4 regions of the Micromonospora sp. NPDC049230 genome follow, and region 1 is predicted to be linked to each of the others. Evidence: riboswitches for the same ligand, from Rfam matches in the RefSeq annotation. Region 1 holds a riboswitch; each other region holds the start of a gene.
What was found. Region 1 has a riboswitch for cobalamin ahead of AB0A95_RS33180 (ribonucleoside-diphosphate reductase subunit alpha). Riboswitches for the same ligand answer to the same signal wherever they lie in the genome.
Positions count from the first base shown of each region.

Region 2: linked by a shared signal. The riboswitch ahead of cobN (cobaltochelatase subunit CobN) and the one ahead of AB0A95_RS33180 (ribonucleoside-diphosphate reductase subunit alpha) in region 1 are both predicted to bind cobalamin.
Region 3: linked by a shared signal. The riboswitch ahead of metE (5-methyltetrahydropteroyltriglutamate--homocysteine S-methyltransferase) and the one ahead of AB0A95_RS33180 (ribonucleoside-diphosphate reductase subunit alpha) in region 1 are both predicted to bind cobalamin.
Region 4: linked by a shared signal. The riboswitch ahead of AB0A95_RS11435 (hypothetical protein) and the one ahead of AB0A95_RS33180 (ribonucleoside-diphosphate reductase subunit alpha) in region 1 are both predicted to bind cobalamin.

Region 1 covers NZ_JBEZCZ010000068.1:21,243-25,329, reverse strand. Annotated here, with positions in the region: gene AB0A95_RS33190 (FadR/GntR family transcriptional regulator) at 1-137, opposite strand, end outside; gene AB0A95_RS33185 (enolase C-terminal domain-like protein) at 146-1,540, opposite strand; cobalamin riboswitch at 2,090-2,306, shown strand; gene AB0A95_RS33180 (ribonucleoside-diphosphate reductase subunit alpha) at 2,499-4,087, shown strand, end outside.
Region 2 covers NZ_JBEZCZ010000008.1:144,791-148,877, reverse strand. Annotated here, with positions in the region: gene AB0A95_RS10315 (inositol monophosphatase family protein) at 1-550, opposite strand, end outside; gene AB0A95_RS10310 (DUF5919 domain-containing protein) at 547-1,173, opposite strand; gene AB0A95_RS10305 (hypothetical protein) at 1,596-1,871, shown strand; cobalamin riboswitch at 2,072-2,201, shown strand; gene cobN (cobaltochelatase subunit CobN) at 2,463-4,087, shown strand, end outside.
Region 3 covers NZ_JBEZCZ010000009.1:160,284-164,370, reverse strand. Annotated here, with positions in the region: gene AB0A95_RS11415 (ABC transporter ATP-binding protein) at 1-464, shown strand, start outside; gene AB0A95_RS11410 (ATP-binding cassette domain-containing protein) at 461-1,138, shown strand; gene AB0A95_RS11405 (superoxide dismutase) at 1,201-1,461, opposite strand; gene AB0A95_RS11400 (superoxide dismutase) at 1,468-2,082, opposite strand; cobalamin riboswitch at 2,197-2,414, shown strand; gene metE (5-methyltetrahydropteroyltriglutamate--homocysteine S-methyltransferase) at 2,533-4,087, shown strand, end outside.
Region 4 covers NZ_JBEZCZ010000009.1:167,452-171,538, forward strand. Annotated here, with positions in the region: gene AB0A95_RS11430 (ABC transporter substrate-binding protein) at 1-912, opposite strand, end outside; gene AB0A95_RS11435 (hypothetical protein) at 1,149-2,540, opposite strand; cobalamin riboswitch at 2,686-2,808, opposite strand; cobalamin riboswitch at 2,861-2,993, shown strand; gene AB0A95_RS11440 (prenyltransferase/squalene oxidase repeat-containing protein) at 3,109-4,087, shown strand, end outside.

The DNA.
Region 1 (4,087 bases):
CCCTCGCGCAGTGAGCCCCGCGAGACGCCGAGTGACTCGGCGAGATCCTTCTCGATGGGCAGACGGTCCCCGGGCTTGAAACGCCCTTCCAGGATCATCCGCTTGATGCCGTTCACCACCTCGTCGGTGCGCGACATGACACCCCCTACCGGCCGGCGGGGGTGGCCGCCCCACCCGCGATCACGTACGACTCCGGAGATGACACGGTAGTCGGGTCTGTCGCCGTCCAGTAGTTGCCGTCGGGGAACCGGTAGAGCTCGACCGACTCGGGGCGCATCCGGGTGGAGTAGCCGGGCTGGTGGGGCAGGACGTAACCGCTGCCCGTGCCGGTGTCCCGGATGACGCACGGGTCGGTGAAGTGCTCGTGCAGGTGGTCGACGAACTCGGTGACCCGGTTGGTGAGATCGCCCGAGATCGCGACGTAGTCGAGCACCGACACGTGCTGGACCATCTCGCACAGGCCGACACCGCCGGCGTGGGGGCACACGGGGATGTCGAACTTCGCGGCGAGCAGCAGCACGGCGACGATCTCGTTGATGCTGGCCAGCCTGCCGGTGTCGAGTTGGCAGAAGTCGATGGCCCCGGCCTGGAACAGCTGCTTGAACATCACCCGGTTGTGGCAGTGCTCGCCGGTGGCGACGCCGATGGGCGCGACCGCGCGACGGACGGCGGCGTGGCCAAGGATGTCGTCGGGGCTGGTCGGCTCCTCGATCCACAGGGGCTCGAACTGGGCCAGGGCCTTGACCCACTCGATGGCCTGACCGACGTCCCACACCTGGTTGGCGTCGATCATCAGGTTGCGGTCCGGGCCGAGGATCTCCCGGGCGATGGCGCAGCGGCGGATGTCGTCGTCGAGGTTGGCGCCCACCTTGAGCTTGACGTAGCCGTAGCCGGTGTCGACCGCCTCCTGGCACAGCCGGCGCAGCTTGTCGTCGCCGTAGCCGAGCCAGCCGGCCGAGGTGGTGTAGGCGGGGTAGCCGGTCCGGTCGAGTTCGGCGAGACGGGCGGCCTTGGTGCTCTCCTTGGCGCGCAGGATGGCCAGTGCCTCGTCGCGGGTCAACGCGTCGGACAGGTAGCGCAGGTCCGCGATGTCGACGAGTTGCTCGGGGGACATGTCGACGAGCAGCCGCCACAGCGGCTTGTCGGCGACCCGGGCGACCAGGTCCCACGACGCGTTCAGCACGGCGGCCAGCGACAGGTGGACGACGCCCTTCTCCGGGCCGAGCCACCGCAGTTGGGAGTCGGAGGTGAGCAGGCGGTAGACCGCGCCCATGTCCGCCGCCATCGTCGCGACGTCCACGCCGACGAGGCGCTGTGCCTGATGGACCGCCGCCGCGACGACGATGTCGTTGCCGCGACCGATGGTGAAGGTCAGACCGTGGCCCGCGAGTGGCGCGCCAGTGCTGTCGACGCCGTCGGTGTGCAGGACGACGTAGGCCGCCGAGTAGTCGCCGTCCTTGTTCATGGCGTCGGAGCCGTCAGCGGTCAGGGAGGTGGGGAAGCGGACGTCCTCGATGGTGACGGCAGTGATCTGCGGCATGCGCTCCTCGCCCGGCTAGGCTAAAGATCAGATGATCTCTGGGAGTATACGGAGGGTTAATCCGACACGTCAACGACGTCGATCACCCATGAATCCAAGACATCCAATGTTTTTGTCGTGATACGAATGCGTCAGCGCGCCGTCTTCCCGGCCGCCGCACCCGGTTCGGGGCCTCGGTGCCGGCCGTGGCGACATTCGGGCGCTGGTAGAAACCCCGCCGCGCGACGGCCTGTGTCGTTCCCGGTCTGTTGATGCGCGGTCGGCAGGATTGGGATAGTGCCCGCGAAGAGTGGATGGCGCTCCCGGAAGGTTGGATGTCCACTTCAGATTCTGACATTGACGGCCGGAAATAAATAGGGATCCTTACGTCTGAAGACTTAATACATCACACCTTTCCGCATGTCGGCACCTAGCTCGATGTCACGTCCGCGCGGCCCGCGCCGGCCGGGTTCGGCACGGGCGGCGCAAGCCCGTGACGACCATCACCAGCCACGGTGCCGACACGCCCGGGACCGACATGTGGGGTGTGACAACCGCAGCGTCCCTATATATGGTGTCGACGCAGCTGGTTCGGCCGCTCAACCGAGCGGTCGAGGCAAGAGGGAACCCGGTGTGAATCCGGGACTGTCCCGCAGCGGTGAGTGGGAACGACAGCCGTCATGAGCACTGGGCCACCAATCGGTCTGGGAAGCGACGGCCAGTAGGAGACCGGCGAGCCCGGTCGTGCCCGCGAGTCCGAAGACCTGCCAGCGCGCCGTACACCCGCACCCGGGTGGGCGGCGGTCCGAGGCCGCGTGGGACGGCCGACGCCACCTGACCGCGCCTGCCCGCGCGGCGTCCGATGGTGTCTGTCTCCACGCACCCGAAGACCATCAGGTCTCGAACTCGCGAGGAGTGAGTGGTGACAGTCACCGAGGTAGTCCCGGCAAGCGGCGACGCGGTCCTGCGGCGGACGCCGATGCAGGTCCGCAAACGCAACGGCAGCACCGAATCCGTGGACGTCAACAAGATCGTCCGGGCCGTCGAGCGGTGGGCCGACGACCTGACCGACGTCGACCCGATGCGCGTCGCCACCCGCACGATCAGCGGCCTGTACGACGGCGCGACGACTGCCGAGCTGGACCGGCTGTCCATCCAGACCGCCGCCGAGATGATCGGTGAGGAACCGCAGTACTCCCGTCTCGCCGCCCGGCTGCTCGCCGGCTACGTCGACAAGGAGGTGCGTCGGCAGGGCGTCACCTCGTTCAGCGCGGCGATCCGGGTCGGTCACGCCGAGGGCCTGATCGGGAACGACACCGCCGCGTTCGTCGCCGCACACGCCGCGATGCTTGACGACGCCATCGACACCGACGGCGACCGGAGGTTCGAGTACTTCGGCCTGCGCACCGTCTACGACAGGTACCTGCTGCGCCACCCCACCAGCCGGCTCGTGCTGGAGACCCCGCAGTACTGGCTGCTGCGGGTGGCCTGCGGGCTGTCCCAGACGCCGGACGAGGCGGTCGACTTCTACCGACTGATGTCCAGCCTGGCCTATCTGCCCAGCTCACCGACGTTGTTCAACTCCGGCACCCGGCACACCCAGATGTCCTCCTGCTACCTGGTCGACTCGCCGCGTGACGAGTTGGACTCGATCTACCAGCGCTACGCCCAGGTCGCCAACCTGTCCAAGTTCGCCGGCGGCATCGGCATCGCGTACTCCCGGGTTCGGTCCCGGGGCGCGCTGATCCGCGGCACCAACGGGCAGTCCAACGGGATCGTGCCGTGGCTGCGCACGCTGGACGCGAGCGTCGCCGCCGTCAACCAGGGCGGCCGGCGCAAGGGCGCGGCCTGCGTCTACCTGGAGCCGTGGCACCCGGACGTCGAGGAGTTCCTGCAACTGCGGGACAACACCGGCGAGGACGCCCGGCGCACCCACAACCTCAACCTGGCCAACTGGGTCCCGGACGAGTTCATGCGCCGGGTCGAGGCCGACGAGATGTGGTCGCTGTTCGACCCGCACGAGGTGCCCGAGTTGCCCGACCTGTGGGGGGAGCGGTTCGACGCCGCGTACCGGCAGGCCGAGGCGCAGGGCCGCCACGTGCGGCAGGTCCCGGCGCGGGAGCTGTACGGGAAGATGATGCGCACCCTCGCCCAGACCGGCAACGGGTGGATGACGTTCAAGGACGCCGCGAACCGGCTGTGCAACCAGACCGCCGAGGACGGCAACGTGGTGCACCTGTCCAACCTGTGCACGGAGATCATCGAGGTGTCCAGCGACGCCGAGACGGCCGTGTGCAACCTCGGCTCGGTGAACCTCGCCGCGCACCTCACCGACGGCGGCATCGACTGGGACCGGCTGCGCGCCACGGTCCGTACCGCGGTGACCTTCCTCGACCGGGTCATCGACATCAACTACTACCCGACCGAGCAGGCGGCGGCGAGCAACCCCCGCTGGCGGCCGGTCGGGCTGGGGCTGATGGGCCTTCAGGACGTCTTCTTCGCGTTGCGGCTGCCGTTCGACTCCACGGCCGCGCGGGAGTTGTCCACCCGGATCAGCGAGGAGTTGTA
Region 2 (4,087 bases), on a different contig from region 1:
GGATCCGTTGGACGTGCCGGGTGAGCTGCTCGGTGATGGCAAGTCGCCCGGTGTTCTTCCGGCTGGCGTCGCCGCCGACCGCGTAGTCGCCGATGGCGACGACGGCGTCCTTGAGGTCGGTGACCCGGCTGGCGTGGATGCGGCGGTTGCTGGCGTAGGCACCGTCTCCCTTGGCGGCGTGGTAGCGGGTGCCGAGGAACGGCAGGTCGATGACGCCGAGGACGGCGTCTGCGCCGTGCAGGAGGCCGAGGGAGATCGCGCACAGGGGTGAGCCGTGGACGAAGTTGACGGTGCCATCGACGGGATCGAGTGCCCAGGTCAGTGTGCTGGTGTCGCCGCTGCTCCCGTACTCCTCGCCGAGGAAACCGATGTCGGGCGCCTTGGTTGCCAGATGTTCGCGGACCGCCCTCTCGATGGCGTAGTCCACCTCGGAAGCCATGTCGCGGTCACCCTTGAAGGTCAGCGCACCGGGCTGGAGCGTCCGCATCAGGTCGTGCGCCAGGTCGACGGCCTCCTGCGCGAGGGGGAGGAGGTGGGCGTAGTCGGTCATAGCTGGCGGCTGCGCTCCCAGAGTGAGGTGAACATCTCGTCGAATATCGGGTAGAGGCCGGAGGGACCCGCGCCGCGTTCGATGACCATTGTCGGACAGTCGACGCCCCGCATCCGCGGTAGGTAGTGCTGGACGACGCAGAGCTGGTCATCGATCAGAAGTAAGTTGGCGCGAATTGACTCGTCGTAGACGCCGATGGACAGGTGGTCTCGGGCACCTGCGGGGAGCCTGTCACGAATGCGGCGGGCCAGATTCTGGATGTTGAGTTCGGTGAGCGCGCTGAGGTGTCCGTCCGGATAGTCGTCCTCACGCTCCTGCCGCCTGATCGCCTCCCCGGCCGGATCGAGGAAAAGGCAACGGAGGCGGGTGCCGGCGGCGAGGAGCTTCAGAAGACGGTTGTCGGCGTACTGCTGACAGATGAGGTTGAGCGACAGGCCGGACGCCCGGATGTCCGTGGCATCCTCGAAGAGGACGTGCGGCGGCAACTCCGCCACGAAATCTGACCGGCTGGAATAGATCGCGGTGACATCGGCGCACTGGTCCCGCGCCGCCCTCGCGACCCGCAGGCCACTGACGTTTCGTTCGGTCGGGGTTCGGTCGCGTTCGCCGAGCAGGAGCGTCATGCGTGCGTGGCGGGGCATGGACAGGCCGGTGCAGATGCGGGTGAGGACGTCGATTGCTGCTGACCCGGCGGGCGCCGCTGGTGATCTCGCTGACCTGCGCCTGACTGAGCCCGGTGGCGATGCCGACGTTTGTCTGGCTGGCGCGGGTGGCTTTCTGGACGAGACGGAACACCTGAGCGATGTTCCGGGTGGCAAGGGCGTCGAGCGTGTCGGAGGAATCCCACAGCAGGTCGGGAACGGTGAACGCTCCAGTCGTTCGAACGCTCACGCGCGGCTCCCTTCCCACACCGGGGATGAGGGTCAGCATATCCAGCGATCTGATGACGGTGCCGGGACGACATCCGGAGGATGGATGGAAGTTATCCGCCGAGGGATCACGCGGTGTGATGGATGGCTGCGGTTGCGGTGAGCAGGGTCGTGGTGTGAGTCTTCGCTCCCGTCCGCACCTGCCGATGCGCCCCGCCTGGCTGTGCCGCACCTGCGCCGCCCCGTGGCCGTGCTCCCGCGCGCAACTCGATCTCGTCGCGGAGTTCTATGGCCACACGCTGGCGCTGGCCCTCTACCTGACGTCCTGCATGAACGAGGCGATCCACGACCTGTTCAGTCTTGGCGGTCGCCCCGACCTTGCCAAGATGCACGCCCGTTTCCTCGGCTGGCTGTCGTTGACCCGCCGGCCGCGCCGCTTCGAGCACGAGTAACCGAGGGCTGACCGCGCGGGTGCTGAATCGTCTACGACATCAGCTCCACAGGGAGTCGCGCAAGCACGTGGCTCCCTCCCACGCCGGCCAATCCGCCGATATTTGCGCAGGTCAATGTGGTTGAGGTGGCCGGGCTGCGCCGGGGTCCGCGTTGACCGGCGGCGCGGCGGTGTGGCAGCATTCGCGGCCTGACGGCAGTGAAGGAAGTCGGTGCGATTCCGACGCGGTCCCGCCACTGTCACCGGGGAGCGATCCCCCCTCGTGAGTCACGGCCGTGTGTCTGCGGTTGGAAGGCCGGGGGAGAGCGTCGATCCGGAAGCCAGGATACTTCGGCCGTCGGGACGTACCCCAGGGCGTGGACACCCGAGGAGGACCCGATGACGCACGGCGTCTCATTCATCGACGATTATCGTCGTATCGCGCTCCAGGTCGCTGGCTTCCGGCACTGCTGAGTCGATTGCCCGGCGCTGACCGGCCCCGGCGTCCGCGTCGGCGAGTCCGGCCGCGCCGTCGTACCGGCTGACGCCGCCCCCACCCGCTTCGTCCAGGTCGCCTCCGCAGCGGCCAGGGCGTCACTCTCCGGAGCCTGCCGTGCGCATCCTGCTGCTCTCCACCGCCGACACCGACCTGCTGGCCGCCCGCGCCAGCGGCGCCGACTACCGGCTCGCCAACCCCGCGCGGGTCACCGCCGACGAGGTGCCCGCCCTGCTCGACGGGGTCGCCCTGGTCGTCGTACGCCTGCTCGGCGGTCGACAGGCATGGCCGGACGGTCTCGCCGCGGTGCTCGGCACCGGGGTGCCGACGGTCGTGCTCGGCGGCGAGGCGCTGCCCGACGCGGAGCTGATGGCCATCTCCACGGTGCCGTCCGGGGTCGTCACCCAGGCGCTGGCGTACCTGGTCGAGGGCGGGCCGGACAACCTGGCGCACCTGGCCCGGTTCCTCTCCGACACGGTGCTGCTCACCGGCGAGGGGTTCGCCCCGCCCACACCCACCCCGGCGTACGGCGTGCACGGCGAGCACCCGACCGACCCGGACCGTCCCACAGTGGGGATCGTCTTCTACCGCGCGCACGCCCTCGCCGGCAACACCGACTTCGTCGACGTCCTCGCGGACGCGGTCCACAAGGCCGGCGGCAACCCGCTGCCGATCTTCTGCGGCTCGCTGCGCGGGTTGACCACGGGCGCCGGCCCGCTCGGGCTGTTCGCCCGCTGCGACGCGCTGCTTGTCACAGTGCTCGCCGCCGGCGGCGCGGTCGCCGCCGACGCCTCCGGAGGTGGCGACGAGGACGCCTGGGACGTCGGCGCCCTGGCCGCCCTGGACGTGCCGGTCATCCAGGCGCTCTGCCTGACCAGCACCCGGGCGCAGTGGGAGGCCAGCGACGCCGGGCTGTCCCCGTTGGACGCGGCGATGCAGGTGGCCATCCCCGAGTTCGACGGTCGGATCGTCACAGTGCCGTTCTCGTTCAAGCAGATCGACGCCGACGGCCTATCCGTCTACGCCGCCGACCCCGAGCGGGCCGCCCGGGTCGCCGGGATCGCGGTGCGCCACGCCCGGCTGCGCCACGTGCCCAACGCCGACAAGCGGGTCGCCGTGGTGCTCAGCTCGTACCCCACCAAGCACTCCCGGGTCGGCAACGCCGTCGGCCTGGACACCCCCGTCTCGGCGGTCCGGCTCTTCGCCGCGCTCGCCGACGCCGGCTACCACCTGGGCGACGCGCCACCGCCCGACGACGGCGACGCGCTGATCCACGCGCTGATCGCCGCCGGAGGCCACGACGTGGAGTGGCTCACCCCGGAGCAGCTGGCCGCCGCCGAGGCCCGGATACCGGGGCCGACCTACCGGCGGTGGTTCGACCAGATCCCGGCCGAGCTGCGCGAGCGGATGCGGGAACACTGGGGTGAGCCGCCCGGCGAGCTGTACACCGAGGCCGGCGACATCGTCCTCGCCGGGCTGCGCTTCGGCAACGTGGTGCTGCTGATCCAACCGCCGCGCGGCTTCGGGGAGAACCCGATCGCCATCTACCACGACCCGGACCTCCCGCCGAGTCACCACTACCTGGCCGCGTACCGCTGGCTGGCCGCACCCGTCGCGGACGGCGGCTTCGGCGCGGACGCCGTGGTGCACCTGGGCAAGCACGGCACGTGCGAGTGGCTGCCCGGCAAGGGCCTCGGCCTGGCCGCCGACTGCGCGCCCGACGCGGTCCTCACCGACCTGCC
Region 3 (4,087 bases), on a different contig from region 1:
CGCTCGCACTGGCACCCGACCCGTCGCTGCTCATCGCCGACGAGCCCACCACCGGGCTGGACCGGCCGCTTGTCGACCACACCCTCGACCTGCTGCGCCGGCGCTGCGACAACGGCGCCGCCGTCGTGCTCATCACGCACGACCTGGCCGCCGCACGCCGGGTCGCCGACACCGTCGCCGTGATGTACGCCAGCCGCATCGTGGAACACCGGGACACCGACGCGCTCTTCACCGCACCGACCCACCCGTACGCCTCGGCGCTGCTCGACGCCCTGCCGGACCGGGCCTTCCGTCCGGTGCCGGGCGACCCGCCGATGCTCACCGCCCTGCCCCCCGGGTGCGCGTTCGCGCCCCGCTGCCCACGCCGCACCGACACCTGCGCGGACCGACCACTGCCGACACCTGTCAGCGGCGGCGGCACCGTGGCCTGCCACCACCCGATCGTTTCCGGAGCCGTCACGTGACGAGCACACACCTCCTCGCCGACCGGGTGACCGTCGGATACGGCCGCCAGGTCGTCCTCGACGGCGTCACAGTGCGGATCGACAGGGGAGAGACGGTCGGACTGCGCGGACCGTCCGGCTGCGGAAAGTCGACACTGGTCCGGGTCCTGGCCCTGCTGCACCGCCCCGATCAGGGCCGGGTCAGCATCGACGGCACCCCTGTCGACGCCGTCCGGTACGCCGTGCCGGTCGCCCTACGGACCCGCGTCGCCGCCCTCTTCCAGAGCCCGCGCGCCGCCGCCGATCCCCGCCTGAGCCTCACCGACCTGATCGCCGAACCGCTGCGCGCCACCCGGACGCCCGAGTCGGCGGTCCGGGAACGGGTGACCGAACTCGCCGACCTCGTCGGCCTCACCGCGGATCTGCGCGGTCGGCGTCCCCACGCGGTGTCCGACGGGCAGCTACAACGCGCCTGCCTCGCCCGAGCCCTGGTGCACCGCCCCGACTACCTGCTCTGCGACGAGGCCACCGCGATGCTCGACGCCTCCACCCAGGCACACGTCGCCGCCGTCATCCGCGACTACCAGCGCACCCAGCGCGCCGGTGTCCTGGTCATCACCCACGACCAGACCCTGCTGGACCGCTGGAGCGACCGGGTCGTCGACCTCGCCAGCGCGGCGAGGGCAGACGCCTGACCCCCCGGTCCGGACCCTCGGCATCCGCTGGGTCCCACCGTTGGTCAGGACCCAGCGGACCGTCAGGCGGGCGGTGACTGGGCGGTCTCGGCCAGAAGCAGGGACAGCTCCCGGACCAGGTCGTCCATCGTCTGCCCGCTCTGCGCCTTGACCAGGCCGAGCGCGAGGTCAGCGAGGAGATAGAAGCCGAGGGTACGGGCCTGCTGGGAGCTGAACGCCGACATCAGCGCCTCGGCGCCGGCGAGGTCACCGCGGTGTTTGGCCGCGATGACCCCGGCGGCGCGTTGCACGATCTCGGCGGCCTCGGGGGTGTACCCGCTCACGCCGGGTCAGATCTTCGGGGTCGCGGCGCGGGCGGCGTCGAAGCGGGCTGTGACGTCGGTCCAGTTGACCAGGTTCCACAACCGGTCCACGTAGTCCGGACGCACGTTGCGGTACTGCAGGTAGTAGGCGTGCTCCCAGGCGTCGAAGACCAGGATCGGGGTCGAGCCCTGCCCGACGTTGCCGTGGTGGTCGTAGACCTGCTCCACGATCAGCCGTTGGCTCAGCGGCTCCCACGCCAGAACACCCCACCCGGAGCCCTGCACACCCTTGGTGGCGGCGGACAGTTGGCCGGCGAAGCCGTCGAAGGAGCCGAAGTGCTCGTCGATCGCCGCAGCCAGCTCGCCGTCGGGGCGGTCACCCCCGTCCGGGGACAGGTTGTTCCAGAAGATCGAGTGCAGCACATGCCCGGACAGGTTGAACGCGAACGTCTTCTCCAAGCCGACCAGGGTCGCGTAGTCGCCCTTGTCCCGGGCCTCGGCGAGCCGGTCGAGCCCGTCGTTGGCGCCCTTGACGTACGCCGCGTGGTGCTTGTCGTGGTGCAGCTCCAGGATCTCCCCGGACATCGCGGGTTCGAGTGCGCCGTAGTCGTAGGGCAGGTCGGGCAGGTTGTACACGGCCATCAGGTCCGTCCTCTCATTACTGCCTCAGTATGGCTGTTGCCATTATCTTGCAACAAGCGCTCGATTGTCAGGAGGGGGCACGATCGATCATCGAAACGTCGGGCCGGACGCCGTACGATGGGTGGCAGTGCTGGTTCGCTCCGCTGTCGTGGTGGGGCGTCGTAAGAGGGAATCCGGTGCAAGACCGGGACTGCCCCGCAGCGGTGAGTGGGAACGACCGCCGTCATACGCACTGGACGCGTGAGCGTCTGGGAAGCGACGGCCAGTAGGAGATCGGTTCACACCGATCGCGCCCGCGAGTCCGAAGACCTGCCCGCACCGCGTACGCGCCCGCGTACGCCGCCACCAGCCCCTCGGGAGGGCCTGGGCGAGGCCCGGTCGTCAGCCGGCGCCCTGCCGTTTCCTTCCCGTGTGGTCGGGGGTAGACCTCGAGGGAAGGACACCCGTCTCGTGACCACACCGTTCGGGCTGAGCACCGTGCTCGGCTACCCCCGCATCGGTCCACACCGGGAGCTCAAGCACGCCGTCGAGTCCTACTGGGCAGGCCGGATCGACGCCAACGCTCTTCAGGAGACCGCGGCCGGCCTACGCGCCGAGGTGTGGCGCTCGCTGCGCGACGCCGGTCTGGACGCTGTGCCGTCGAACACGTTCTCGTTCTACGACCAGGTGCTCGACACCACGGTCCTGATCGACGCGGTCCCGGACCGTTTCCGCCACCTCGGCCTCAGTGACCTGGACACCTACTTCGCCATGGCTCGCGGTACGGCACGGGAACCGGCTCTGGAGCTGACGAAGTGGTTTGACACCAACTACCACTACCTGGTGCCGGAGGTCGGCCCGGACACGGTGTTCACCGCCCGCCCCGACAAGGCGGTGCGGGAGTACGCCGAAGCAAAGGCCCTCCGCGTCACCACGCGGCCGGTGCTGGTCGGGCCGGCGACCTACCTCCTGCTGTCCAAGGCCACCGGAGACAGCCCGGAAGGGTTCCGGCCGTTCGACCGACTCGATGACCTCGTCGCGGTCTACGCCGACATCCTCGGCACGCTGGCTGACGCCGGGGTCGCCTGGGTCCAGCTCGACGAGCCCGCGTACACCGCCGACCGCACGTCGGACGAGATCGCCGCGCTGTGTGCCGCGTACCGTCGGCTCGGCCAGGTGGAACACCGGCCCCGGCTGTTCGTCGCGTCGTACTTCGGTGACCTCGGAGACGCGCTGCCGGCGCTGCTGGGCACTCCGGTCGAGGCGGTGGGCATCGACCTCGTCGCCGGGCCGGGCAACCTGAAAAGGCTCGCCGCCGCCGGGCCGCTGGAGAGCAAGACGATCGTCGCGGGGCTGGTCGACGGGCGCAACATCTGGCGTACGGACCTGCGCGCCGCCACCGCGACCGGCGCGGTGCTGACCGGGCTGGCCGACCACGTCGCGGTGTCGACGTCGTGCTCGTTGCTGCACGTGCCGGTGGACCTGGCCGCCGAACCCGACCTCGATGACGATCTGCGTGCCCGGTTGGCGTTCGCCCGGCAGAAGGTCGACGAGGTCGTGGCCCTCGGACGTGCCCTACGCGACGGCGTCGGCGTCCTACCCCCTCCCCCACCGGCCGCACCGGCCGCCTGGCGCAACGACGCGGTCCGCGCCCGCCTCGACGCGCTGCGGCCCGAACACGTACGACGGGGGCCCTACGCGGAGCGAGCCGTCAAGCAGCAGGCCAGACTGGATCTCCCACCGCTGCCCACCACCACCATCGGGTCGTTTCCACAGACGCAGGAACTGCGCCAGGCCCGGGCGGCGCACCGGGCCGGCCGGCTCGACGACGCCGGCTATGCCGAGCGGATGCGCGCCGAGGTCGCGCACGTCGTCGCGGTGCAGGAACGGCTCGGGTTGGACGTGCTGGTGCACGGCGAGCCGGAACGCAACGACATGGTGCAGTACTTCGGCGAACAACTGGCCGGATTCGCCGCCACGGTCAACGGCTGGGTGCAGTCGTACGGCTCCCGCTGCGTCCGCCCAC
Region 4 (4,087 bases), on a different contig from region 1:
GGACACCATCGCGGCCCGGTCGACGGCCAGGTGGAGCGCCCGGCGGACCGCCGGGTCGGCGAGGACCGGGTTGCCCGTCGGCAGCATCACGCCGCGGTAGTCGGCGGTCGGCACCCGCTGCACCTGGTACGCGGCGTCGGCGTCGAAACCGGAGGCGAGCTTCGGCGGCAGCTCGGCGGCGTCGAACTCGCCGGCCCGCATCCGCTGGGCGCGGACGTTGTCGTCGGCGACGAACGCGACCACCACCCTGTCGTTCTTCGGCCGGCCACCGAAGTAGCGCTCGTTGGCCGTCAGCACCAGGCGGTCACCGGGCGTCCAGGACTCGACCCGGTACGGCCCGGTCCCGACCGGCTTGCGGTTGAACCCGGCGGTGTTGATGTCCTGCCCGCCGAGCAGCTTGGCCGGCACGATGCCGAGGGTGAGCCGCTGGAGGAACGGCGCGTACGGGTAGCGCAGCCGGAACACGACAGTGGCGGCGTCGGGCGCGGTCACCGACTCCACCATGTCCAGGTCGGAGCGGAGCGTCGAGTCGACGGTCGGGTCCAGGACGGCCTGGTACGTGAAGACGACGTCCTGGGCGGTCAGCGTGGTGCCGTCGTGGAACCGCACGCCGTCGCGGAGTTTCGCGGTCACGGTGCGCCCGTCGGGTGACAGCTCCGGCAACGCCGTGGCCAGACCGGCGACGAGGCGGTTGTCGTCGTCCCGGCTGACGAGGCCGTCGAAGATCAGCGCGGCGCCGTCGACGCCGTAGTTGAGCACCGGATTCAACGCGTCCGGCTCGTCGGAGGTGGCGACGACGAGCGTCGCGCCGCCGGTGGAGCCGTCGGGGGTGGCCGGGGCCGAGCAGCCGGCGAGGACGAGCATGCCCGCCGCCGCGGTCGACGCCACGAGGCGTCGGAGGGTCGGACGCATCCGGGCTCCTGTGGTGTGGGAAGGAGTCGTTGGTCGGGTGGGCGCAGCGCCGCAACCGTTGATCATCACGGTGGCACAGTTGCACATCTTTGGCAATTACCAACGTTGCGCGTCATGCTGATGAGCACCGCTTGTCCACGTCGTCGACACGGTCACCGTCACCCGGCCAACCCCCGGATGGGTGGCCAGCGGCGGCCGGTAAGCCGCCGCTGGCCACGTCCGTACCCGAACGGCGGTCAGACGCCGTAGCGCAGGTGGATGGTGTCGCCGACGGTCACTGTCGTGCCGCGGGTCGCGGTGGCCGGGGTGCCGCCGTCCCGGGACACCTTCCAGGTGGCGGAGCCACCGTTGGCCAGGCCGTTGATCGACGTGATGGTGCCGGTGCCGCTGGTCGGGTTGAGTGCGGTGACGCAGCCACTGGGGACGGCCGACCCGATGGCGGCGTCCAACACCGCGCCGAGGGTGGTGGTGGCGGCGGTCGGCGTCAGCGTGACCGCGCACGGCTGGATGCTGCCGCTGCCGTTGTCGATGATCACGGCGAGCCGCGTCGCGGTGCCCGGGGTGAATCCGCTCGCCGCGACCCAGGTGGGGGCGCCGGAGGTGACGGGGATTGGGGGAGCGGCGGTGTAGCCCGCGCCGGCCAGGGCACGCACCGCGTCGATGGAGGCGTACGCCGACGGGGTGGTGTTGGTGGTCAGGTACTTGAACCCGCCACCGGTCAGCTGCTGCGCCCGCAGGAAGTCGATCGGGGTCTTGCCGGCGGTGGTGGTGAAGTCGGTGCCCTGGCTGGGGATACCGCAGGCGTTGAGCCCGGAGACGGCCCACGCGTTGGAGTCGGTGTTGACGCCGAACATCGAGGTGAAGGCACCCGAGGCGTTGACGAGCTTGCCCTTGAGGAAGTTCTTCGCCTGGACGATGTCGGTGTCGGTGTGGGGAACCCCGGCGGCGCAGAGCGCGGCCATGGCCGCACCGGTCATGTCGATGTCGCCGGGCGAGGCGAGTGCTGTCGCGTTCCCCTCGGCCTGGCTGAAGGTCCAGCCGCCGTCGTTGTGCTGGTTGTTGCGGATCCGGGTGACCGACAGGTCGAGCAGTGCCTGCGGCACGCGGGCGGCACCGGTCTGGGTCTTCGCTCCGGCCAGGGCGAGGGTGGCGAAGATGGTGCCGTTGACGTTGGCCGGCGGGCCGTAGTAGCCGGGCGAGCCGGTCTGCCAGTAGGCGATGGTGTCGGCGATGAGGTTACGGGTGGGGGAGACCCGGGCGGGGTCGATGCCGGCCGCGTAGGCGTTCAGGACGCCGCGCTCGTAGTCGGTGACGACGGGCGAGGCGCTCGGCCAGGACGCGGCCGAGAGCTGGTTGCGGTAGACGGTGCGGGCGTTCTTCGTCGTGTCGCCGGACGGGTAGACGTCGACGGCCGCCACACCGGCGGGGGCGAAGGCGCTGAACGCCCACTCGTTCGACAGCCCACCGCTGGCGTAGCTGCCGTCGGCCGCCTGCAGTGTCCGCAGGTAGGAGACGCCGTTGGTCCTGGCGGTGGCGATCTGCGCGGGCGTCGAGGTCGCGGCCGCCGGCGCGGCGCCGGTGGTGACCGCGACGACGGTGGCGATCAGCGTGGCGGCGGGGACTGACACGAGAGGTCTCCGGCGACTGCCGGAGGAAAGGCGCGAGGACATCGGACTCCTTGGGGGTACGGGGCACGACTGCCTCGACCCAGAGCCCGGCAGGGAAGCCGGCGGGGCGGGGCGGGCCGGCCGCAGGGCGCGTGGGACGGAAACCGCAGGTGCTGCGTCACCACGCGGGTAGTCGGGCTCGGGACGGCGGACCGTCCTCACCGTTGCGCGTCAGCCCCGGATTTCCACCGGGTTCCCCCACGCGATGACGCGGTCACCGTATGGGACGAAGCTCCTACCGCGCGCTGTTAGGTACGTGACACAGGCTCACGTTGACGGCGCGGTCGCGACTGTGGTCCGATGGCCGCGATCCAGCAGTCAGGGGAAGCCGGTCAAAGTCCGGCGCTGGCCCGCAGCCGTAGGTCCCGTTTTTCGGGACGAGTCGGATTACCTGGCTGGATAGTGCACCGCAGCGCCGTCGAGGTACACGGCGCGGAGCCAGGTTTCCGGGACCGTTGTCCTCGGGGTCCGCGTCCGCGCCTGCGCCGCTACCCCCGAGAGAGTCGTCATGTCCCCACTGGTCAGTCGCATGTCGCGTGTTCCCACCGCCTGGTTGGCGTTGGTCGCCGCGGTGACGCTGGGCGCGGCGGCGCTCGTGGTGCCGACCCGTGCGGCGATCGCCGATCCGCTGGACTCCTGCACCCCGACCCAGGGTGCGATCGTCGCTGTCGACTTCGGGGCGTGGAGCGGGCCGCTGCTGCGGGGCTGCGACGCCACCCCGACCACCGGTCTGGACCTGCTGCACGAGGCGGGTTTCACCACGACCGGCACCGTCCACGACGGGCCCGGGTTCATCTGCCGGATCGGCTCACCCGCCTTCGACGCCGGTGCCGAACGCCCGGCGCCCGCCGACGAGGCGTGCCAGTTGACCCCGCCGGCGACGGCCTACTGGTCCTACTGGATCGCCCCGGCCGGGCAGGACCAGTGGACGTACAGCCCGCTCGGCGCGATGTCCCAGCGGCCGGGCCCTGGTGAGGTCGAGGCATGGGTCTTCGGCGGCACCGACATCGGCGGCACGACCGGGGCGCCGAGCTTCACCCCCGCGTCGGTGCGCGCGAGCGGCTCGACGCCCGCCCCGACGCCAACTCCCAGTCCGACCACGACGGCCGGGCCGACCGACCCGGCGCGGCCGACCGAAGGCCAGGTCGAGGCCGTCGGAAGCTACCTGGTGGAGCAGCTCACCGACGGTGACCACGTCGACTACGGGTGGGTCGACTATTCCCGGACGATCGCCGTCGCCACCGCCCTGGCCGCGACCGGCGGGCAGGACGGCACCCGCACGAAGATCGTCGACTACCTCCGGACGCACGTCGACGCGGCGATCTTCCCGAACGGCGAGTCCGCCGCACCCCACACCGCCAACGTCGCCAACCTCGCACTCCTGGCGACGAGCACCGGCGGTGATCCCCGCGCCTTCGGCGGACGGGACCTGATCACGACACTCACCGACCGGGTCTGCACCGCGACCGACGCCGACGCCGGCTGTGCCGCGGCCGGTGACTTCGCCG